DNA from 2 places in the Streptomyces sp. NPDC006140 genome. Region 1 is predicted to be linked to the other one. Evidence: riboswitches for the same ligand, from Rfam matches in the RefSeq annotation. Region 1 holds a riboswitch; the other holds the start of a gene.
What was found. A riboswitch is a leader RNA that binds a small molecule or an ion and turns the genes downstream of it on or off. The one in region 1 is predicted to bind glycine.

Region 1 (3,398 bases):
AGACCTTGTCGTACCCGGTGACCTCGGCGAGCCGGTCCTCCAGCTCGTGGATGAGCGTGAGGTAGCCCTGGGCCTGCTCGGCGGGCGCGAAGGGGTGCAGCTGCCCGAACTCGGGCCAGGTGACCGGCTCCATCTCGGTGGTCGCGTTGAGCTTCATGGTGCAGGAGCCCAGCGGGATCATGCCGCGGTCGAGCGCGTAGTCCCGGTCGGCCAGCCGGCGCAGGTAGCGCAGCATGGCGGTCTCGGAGCGGTACTGGTGGAAGACCGGGTGCGTCAGGTAGTCGTCGGTACGCAGCAGACCGGCCGGAAGCCCGTCCTCCGCGGCGGCGTCCAGGGCCTCGATGACGCCCTCGACACCGAAGGCGGCCCACACGGCCCGCAGCTGGGCCCGCGTGGTGGTCTCGTCGCAGGCGATCGAGACGTGGTCGGCGTCGACGAGACGCAGGTTGACCCCGTTGTCCCGCGCGGCGGCCACGACCTCCGCGGCCCGGCCCGCGACGCGCACGGTGAGGGTGTCGAAGTAGGAGCCGTGCACGACCTCGACGCCGCCGTTCGCGAGCCCGGCGGCGAGGACCGTGGCGTACCGGTGGGTGCGCCGGGCGATGCCCTTCAGACCCTCCGGCCCGTGGTAGACGGCGTACATGCCGGCCATGACGGCGAGCAGCACCTGCGCCGTGCAGATGTTGCTGGTCGCCTTCTCCCGGCGGATGTGCTGCTCGCGGGTCTGCAGCGCCAGCCGGTAGGCCTTGTTCCCGTCGGCGTCCACGGACACGCCGACCAGCCGCCCGGGCAGGCTGCGCGCCATCTTCTCCTGGACGGCCATGTAGCCGGCGTGCGGCCCGCCGAAGCCCATCGGCACACCGAAGCGCTGGGTGGTCCCGACCGCGATGTCCGCGCCCAGCTCCCCGGGCGACTTCAGCAGCGTCAACGCGAGCAGGTCGGCGGCGACGGTGACGAGCGCCCCGAGTTCGTGCGCCTGGTCGATGACCGGCTTGATGTCCCGTACGGCACCGGAGGCGCCCGGGTACTGGATCAGCACGCCGTTGATCTCGCGCTCGGCGACCTCGGCCGGGATGCCCTCGCTGAGGTCCGCGACGACGACCTCGACGCCGGTCGGCTCGGCCCGGGTCTGGATCACGGCGATGGTCTGCGGCAGCGCGTCCGCGTCGACCAGGAACAGGCCCTTCTTGTTCTTGCCCATCCGCCGCGACAGCGCCATGGCCTCGGCGGCCGCGGTGCCCTCGTCCAGCAGGGAGGCACCGGAGGTCGGCAGTCCGGTGAGGTCGGCGACCATGGTCTGGAAGTTGAGCAGCGCCTCCAGCCGCCCCTGCGAGATCTCCGGCTGGTACGGCGTGTAGGCCGTGTACCAGGCCGGGTTCTCCATGACGTTGCGCAGGATGACCGGCGGCGTGAACGTGCCGTAGTAGCCGAGCCCGATCATGGAGCCTAGGACCTGGTTGCGGTCGGCGAGGGAGCGCAGCTCGGCGATCACCTCGGCCTCACTGCGCGCGCTCGGCAGATCGAGGGCCTCGGTGCTCTTGATCACGGCCGGGACGGCAGCGGCCGTCAGCTCGTCCAGCGAGCCATAGCCGACCTGCGCGAGCATCTTGGCGCAGGCCTCGTGGTCGGGGCCGATGTGGCGCTGCTCGAAGGGGACTGCCTCTTCGAGCTCGGAGAGCGGAATGCGGTGGGCGGTCATTTGCGGAGGCCTCCTGGTCACACGACCTTCGAGGGGCACCACGGCGCGGGTACCCGGACGGCCTCCCCCTCTGTCATCTCAACCTGAGAGCTTCACCGGATCGCCCGAAGGCCTCCGGCTTTCACCGTCGGTGAGAGCGGAAGCCGTCGACACCCGCTCTGCTTTCCAGAGTGACCTCGTCCGTGCGGTACGTGGGCCTGAGAGATTCCGGGGAGGATTTGCTCCTTCGGCGCCTCCGGTGGTGTCCGGAGGACTCTCCCGCACAGGGTCAACAGCCGCTGCCAGCGTACCAGCGCGGTCAACGCACGAACCTTCGAGTGGCCACCTCTCCGATTGTGCCGTTTTGTTGTGCTTACGGATGACTTGCGACCACGTGGAGGGCCCGTGCGAACCGATATCGATCCGCGCAACCTGATCGGCCGCAAGGCATTCGACCGCAACGGAACCAGGATCGGCACGATCGACGAGGTCTACCTCGACGACGCCACCGGCGAGCCCGAGTGGGCGGCCATACGGACCGGCCTGTTCAGCAGGGACGCGTTCGTCCCTCTGGAGCCCAGCGAACTGATCGACGGCGCCCTCCACGTCCCCTTCGACCGCGCCCTGATCAAGGACGCCCCCGACTTCGGCGTCGGCCGCCACCTCTCCCCGGAGCAGGAACTCCAGCTCTACCACCACTACGGTCTCGACATCGCCGCTCCTCCCCCACTCCCGGACCACAGCTTCGGCAAACTGGCCGGCACGGACGAGCCGACGCCCTGACGCCGGCCCTGCCGCCACCGCCCTTACCTCCCTCTCGCCGAGCGCGCCGCCGCGCAGCCGGGCCCCCGACGGCGGCTGGTCTCGCCACCCTCCGGAAACCGGACACCACACGACCACCGCTACCCCTGCGAGGCCGCGGACTGCGCACTCCCGGAGGCCCGCGCCCCACGAACACCACTCCCGCCGCCACCCACAGCTCCAGCGGAACCGGCACCACCAGCCCCCTCAGGTCTTCGTAAGACCAGCGGCAACGGCTCCGCCGGCTCCAGATCAGGGTCGTCCACCCGGAAGGTCCGCACCCGCCCGGGCGTCGAGCCGGGCGTCTCGAACCGCACGGTCACCCGCCCCAGACCGCTGCCCTGCACCCACCCGTGCCCGAACTCGGCGTGCCGCACGTCATGCCCGGCAGGCCACCGCCGGTCGGCGAGCGCCGGCTGCTCCTCGGCCTGCGCCGCGGCGTGCTCCTCGACCGGCCCCTCCGCGACGGCCCGCTCCCCCGCCGCCTGCGCGAAGAGGTCTTCCTGCGTGTAGTCGGCGAGCCCGCTGACCCCGACCCCGAGCAACCGCACCCCGCCCGTCGTGTCGACCGAGTCCAGCAGCCGGGCCGCCGCCTCACGAATCACCGCGGGATCGTCCGTCGGCCCCCGCAGCGTCTCGGAACGGGTGAGCGTCGAGAAGTCGTACCGCCGCACCTTCAGCACGATCGTCCGCCCGGACAGCCCGGCCCCGCGCAGCCGCCGCACGCACCGGTCGGCAAGCCGCTGCACCTCCAGCCCGACCCGCACCCGGTCATGGATGTCCACGTCGTAGGTGTCCTCGACCGACACCGACTTCGTCTCCCGCTCCGCCACCACGGGCCGGTCGTCCCGCGCCAGCGCCATCGCGTAGAGGCCGTGCCCGTGCGCCTTCCCGAGCAACCGGACCAGCTCGTCCTCGC
Region 2 (3,398 bases), on a different contig from region 1:
AACTCCGGCCGAGCACCTCGACGATCCGCCCGCCGGCGGACGGCCCGGCGCCGAGGGAGGCCGAGAGCACCTCCTCCAGCTCGTTGCCGGGCCATCCGCCGTGCGGGTGGGTCTGCGTCTGCGCCGGGAAGTCCGCGGAGAAGTCCGCCGGGAAGTCCATCTGCCTACCGCCTGCCTGGAACCACTGCTGTGGCCCAAAGGCTAACGGCTCCCGGCCGACGACCGGCGGGCCCGGGGCCCTGGGCGATCGGTCCGGGACCCGTGGCGCACGGCATCGGCTCCCGACCCATGACACACGGCCGGCCCCCTGCTCAGCCCGTGAAGGCGATGCGGCGCAAGGTGTTCGCCGCGTCGCGGTCGACCAGGATCGCGCCGCCGCAGCCCGAGGGCAGTTCGCCGGCTTCCACGGCGCGCAGCAGGCGGTTGGTCGCCGCGCGGTGGCGCAGGAACGCGTAGCGCGAGACGCCGCGGCCGCGGTCGCGCTGGCCGGCCAGGGCCTGTTCGGGCGTGACGTCGAGGAGGAGCAGGTGCAGGGTGCCGCCCCGGCGGCGGGCCTCGCGGGCCAGCCAGCGGCGGACCCACGCCTGCGTGCCGCAGTCGTGCACGACGACCCCCTCGCCGCCGCGCAGGGCGCGGCGCAGCCCGGCGTAGTGGGCGAGGCGGACGAGGGGGCGGTAGACCGCGTAGGGAAGGAAGCGCGGCATGCGGCGGTCCCAGCGGTCGCGGGTGTCCTGGGAGTCGACGCGCGGGCCCGGCACGGTGCGCCGCATGAGCGTGGACTTGCCGCTGCCGGGCAGGCCCGTGACCACGATGAGGTCGCGGGGGCCGAACAGCAGCGCGCGCGGGCCGCGGCCGGCGCGCTCGCGCAGATCGCGGACGACCGGCGCCGGCACCGGGCCGCAGGCCGCCCGGGCCGGTGCGGCGGCCGGCTGCTCGGGCAGCGCGATGCCCGTGGTCGTGGCGTACGCCGTGGTCCTGTTCACCGTGATCGTCCTCCCCTGGGGCCAGGTACGGAGTCCCATCCCCGCCGAGTGTAAAGAGAAGGTAATGCCGGAGGCTCTCGTTTCGGTCCTTGTCCTGCAACAGGGCTGCTACAGGGTGTCGCGGGTCGCTGCGGGTCGCTGTGTCCGGCGCGGGGGACGCTGTGCACTCCCTGTGAAAGGTCCCCCTGCCGCGCCGGAAGGATGCGTGCAATGATGTGCGCGCCAACTGCATACCGGCCGTTTGAATCCGCGCGGGAGAGTTCCCAGCACCGCTGACGCTGGGGCGCCGAAGGAGCAAGTCCCTCCCTTGAATCTCTCAGGCCCCGTTACCGCGCGGGCGAGGCACATCTGAAAAGCGGGCCGCTGCGACAGCGGTCCCACCCAAGGTGCAAGCCATGGACCGGCGCGGTCATGGCGAACCTCTCAGGTTCCGATGACAGATGGGGAGGAACGACCTCGCCCGTCATTGCCTTGGGAGACGACCGACCGTGAGCAGTACAGGAGAACTCCGTCACACCGCGCTCGATGCCCTGCATCGTTCGCTCGGCGCGACGATGACCGACTTCGCCGGCTGGGACATGCCCCTGCGCTACGGCTCCGAGCGCGACGAGCACACCGCCGTGCGCACGAGGGCCGGCCTGTTCGACCTCTCCCACATGGGTGAGATCACCGTCACCGGCCCGCAGGCCGCCGCCCTCCTCGACTTCGCCCTGGTGGGCAACATCGGCGGCGTGAAGCCGGGCCGCGCCCGCTACACCATGATCTGCCGGGCCGACGGCGGCATCCTCGACGACCTGATCGTCTACCGCCTCGGCGAGACCGAGTACATGGTCGTCGCCAACGCCTCCAACGCCCAGGTCGTCCTGGACGCGCTGACCGAGCGCGCGGCCGGCTTCGACGCCGAGGTGCGCGACGACCGGGACGCCTACGCGCTGATCGCCGTCCAGGGCCCTCAGTCCCCCGGCATCCTGGCCTCCCTCACGGACGCCGACCTCGACGGGCTGAAGTACTACGCCGGCCTGCCCGGCACGGTCGCCGGGGTCCCGGCCCTGATCGCCCGCACCGGCTACACCGGCGAGGACGGCTTCGAGCTGTTCGTGAAGCCGGAGCACGCCGTCGAGCTGTGGCAGGCCCTGGCCAAGGCCGGTGAGGGCGCCGGACTGGTCCCGTGCGGGCTGTCCTGCCGCGACACGCTGCGCCTGGAGGCGGGCATGCCGCTGTACGGGCACGAGCTGAGCACCTCCCTGACGCCCTTCGACGCCGGTCTCGGCCGCGTGGTGAAGTTCGAGAAGGAGGGCGACTTCGTGGGCCGCGAGGCCCTGCGCGAGGCCGCCGCCCGGGCCGAGCAGAACCCGCCGCGCGTCCTCGTCGGGCTCGTCGCCGAGGGCCGCCGCGTCCCGCGCGCCGGGTACGCCGTCGTCTCGGGCGGCGAGGTGATCGGCGAGGTCACCTCCGGCGCCCCCTCCCCCACCCTCGGCAAGCCGATCGCCATGGCCTACGTCGACGCCGCGCACGCCGCGCCCGGCACGCCCGGTGTGGGCGTGGACATCCGGGGCAGTCACGAGCCGTACGAGGTCGTGGCGCTGCCGTTCTACAAGCGGCAGAAGTAGACACTGGCCACGGGCGCCACGAGTTCCCGGGCACATCACCCCGCTCACCAGCGGTCCCCTTCACCAGCACTCCCGCGCGTACAGGAGAATCCAGGCCATGAGCAACCCCCAGCAGCTGCGCTACAGCAAGGAGCACGAGTGGCTGTCGGCCGCCGAGGACGGCGTGTCGACGGTCGGCATCACGGAGCACGCGGCCAACGCGCTCGGCGACGTGGTCTTCGTCCAGCTCCCCGAGGTCGGTGACACGGTGTCCGCGGGCGAGACCTGCGGCGAGCTGGAGTCGACCAAGTCGGTGTCCGACCTGTACTCCCCGGTCTCCGGTGAGGTCACGGAGGTCAACGAGGACGTCGTGAACGACCCGTCGCTGGTGAACTCGGCCCCCTTCGAGGGCGGCTGGCTGTTCAAGGTGCGGGTCACGGACGAGCCGGGCGACCTGCTCTCCGCCGACGAGTACACCGCGTTCTCCGCCGGCTGAGGAGTCGTAGCCGTATGTCCGTCCTGAACACACCCCTGCACGAGCTCGACCCGGCCGTCGCCGCCGCGGTCGACGCCGAGCTGCACCGCCAGCAGTCCACTCTGGAGATGATCGCCTCCGAGAACTTCGCGCCGGTCGCGGTCATGGAGGCGCAGGGCTCGGTCCTCACCAACAAGTACGCCGAGGGCTACCCGGGCCGCCGTTACTACGGCGGCTGCGAGCACGTCGACGTGGTCGAGCAGATCGCCATCGACCGGGTGAAGGAGCTGTTCGGCGCCGAGCACGCCAACGTGCAGCCGCACTCGGGCGCCCAGGCCAACGCGGCCGCGA

Region 2: linked by a shared signal. The riboswitch ahead of gcvT (glycine cleavage system aminomethyltransferase GcvT) and the one ahead of gcvP (aminomethyl-transferring glycine dehydrogenase) in region 1 are both predicted to bind glycine.

Annotation. Positions count from the first base shown of each region.
Region 1 covers NZ_JBEXTS010000002.1:9,997-13,394, reverse strand. The annotation lists gene gcvP (aminomethyl-transferring glycine dehydrogenase) at 1-1,699, opposite strand, end outside; glycine riboswitch at 1,875-1,970, opposite strand; gene ABZ386_RS05230 (PRC-barrel domain-containing protein) at 2,084-2,461, shown strand; gene ABZ386_RS05225 (DNA polymerase IV) at 2,581-3,398, opposite strand, start outside.
Region 2 covers NZ_JBEXTS010000006.1:38,245-41,642, reverse strand. The annotation lists gene ABZ386_RS17685 (enhanced serine sensitivity protein SseB) at 1-160, opposite strand, end outside; gene ABZ386_RS17680 (AAA family ATPase) at 312-983, opposite strand; glycine riboswitch at 1,226-1,325, shown strand; gene gcvT (glycine cleavage system aminomethyltransferase GcvT) at 1,472-2,593, shown strand; gene gcvH (glycine cleavage system protein GcvH) at 2,691-3,068, shown strand; gene glyA (serine hydroxymethyltransferase) at 3,083-3,398, shown strand, end outside.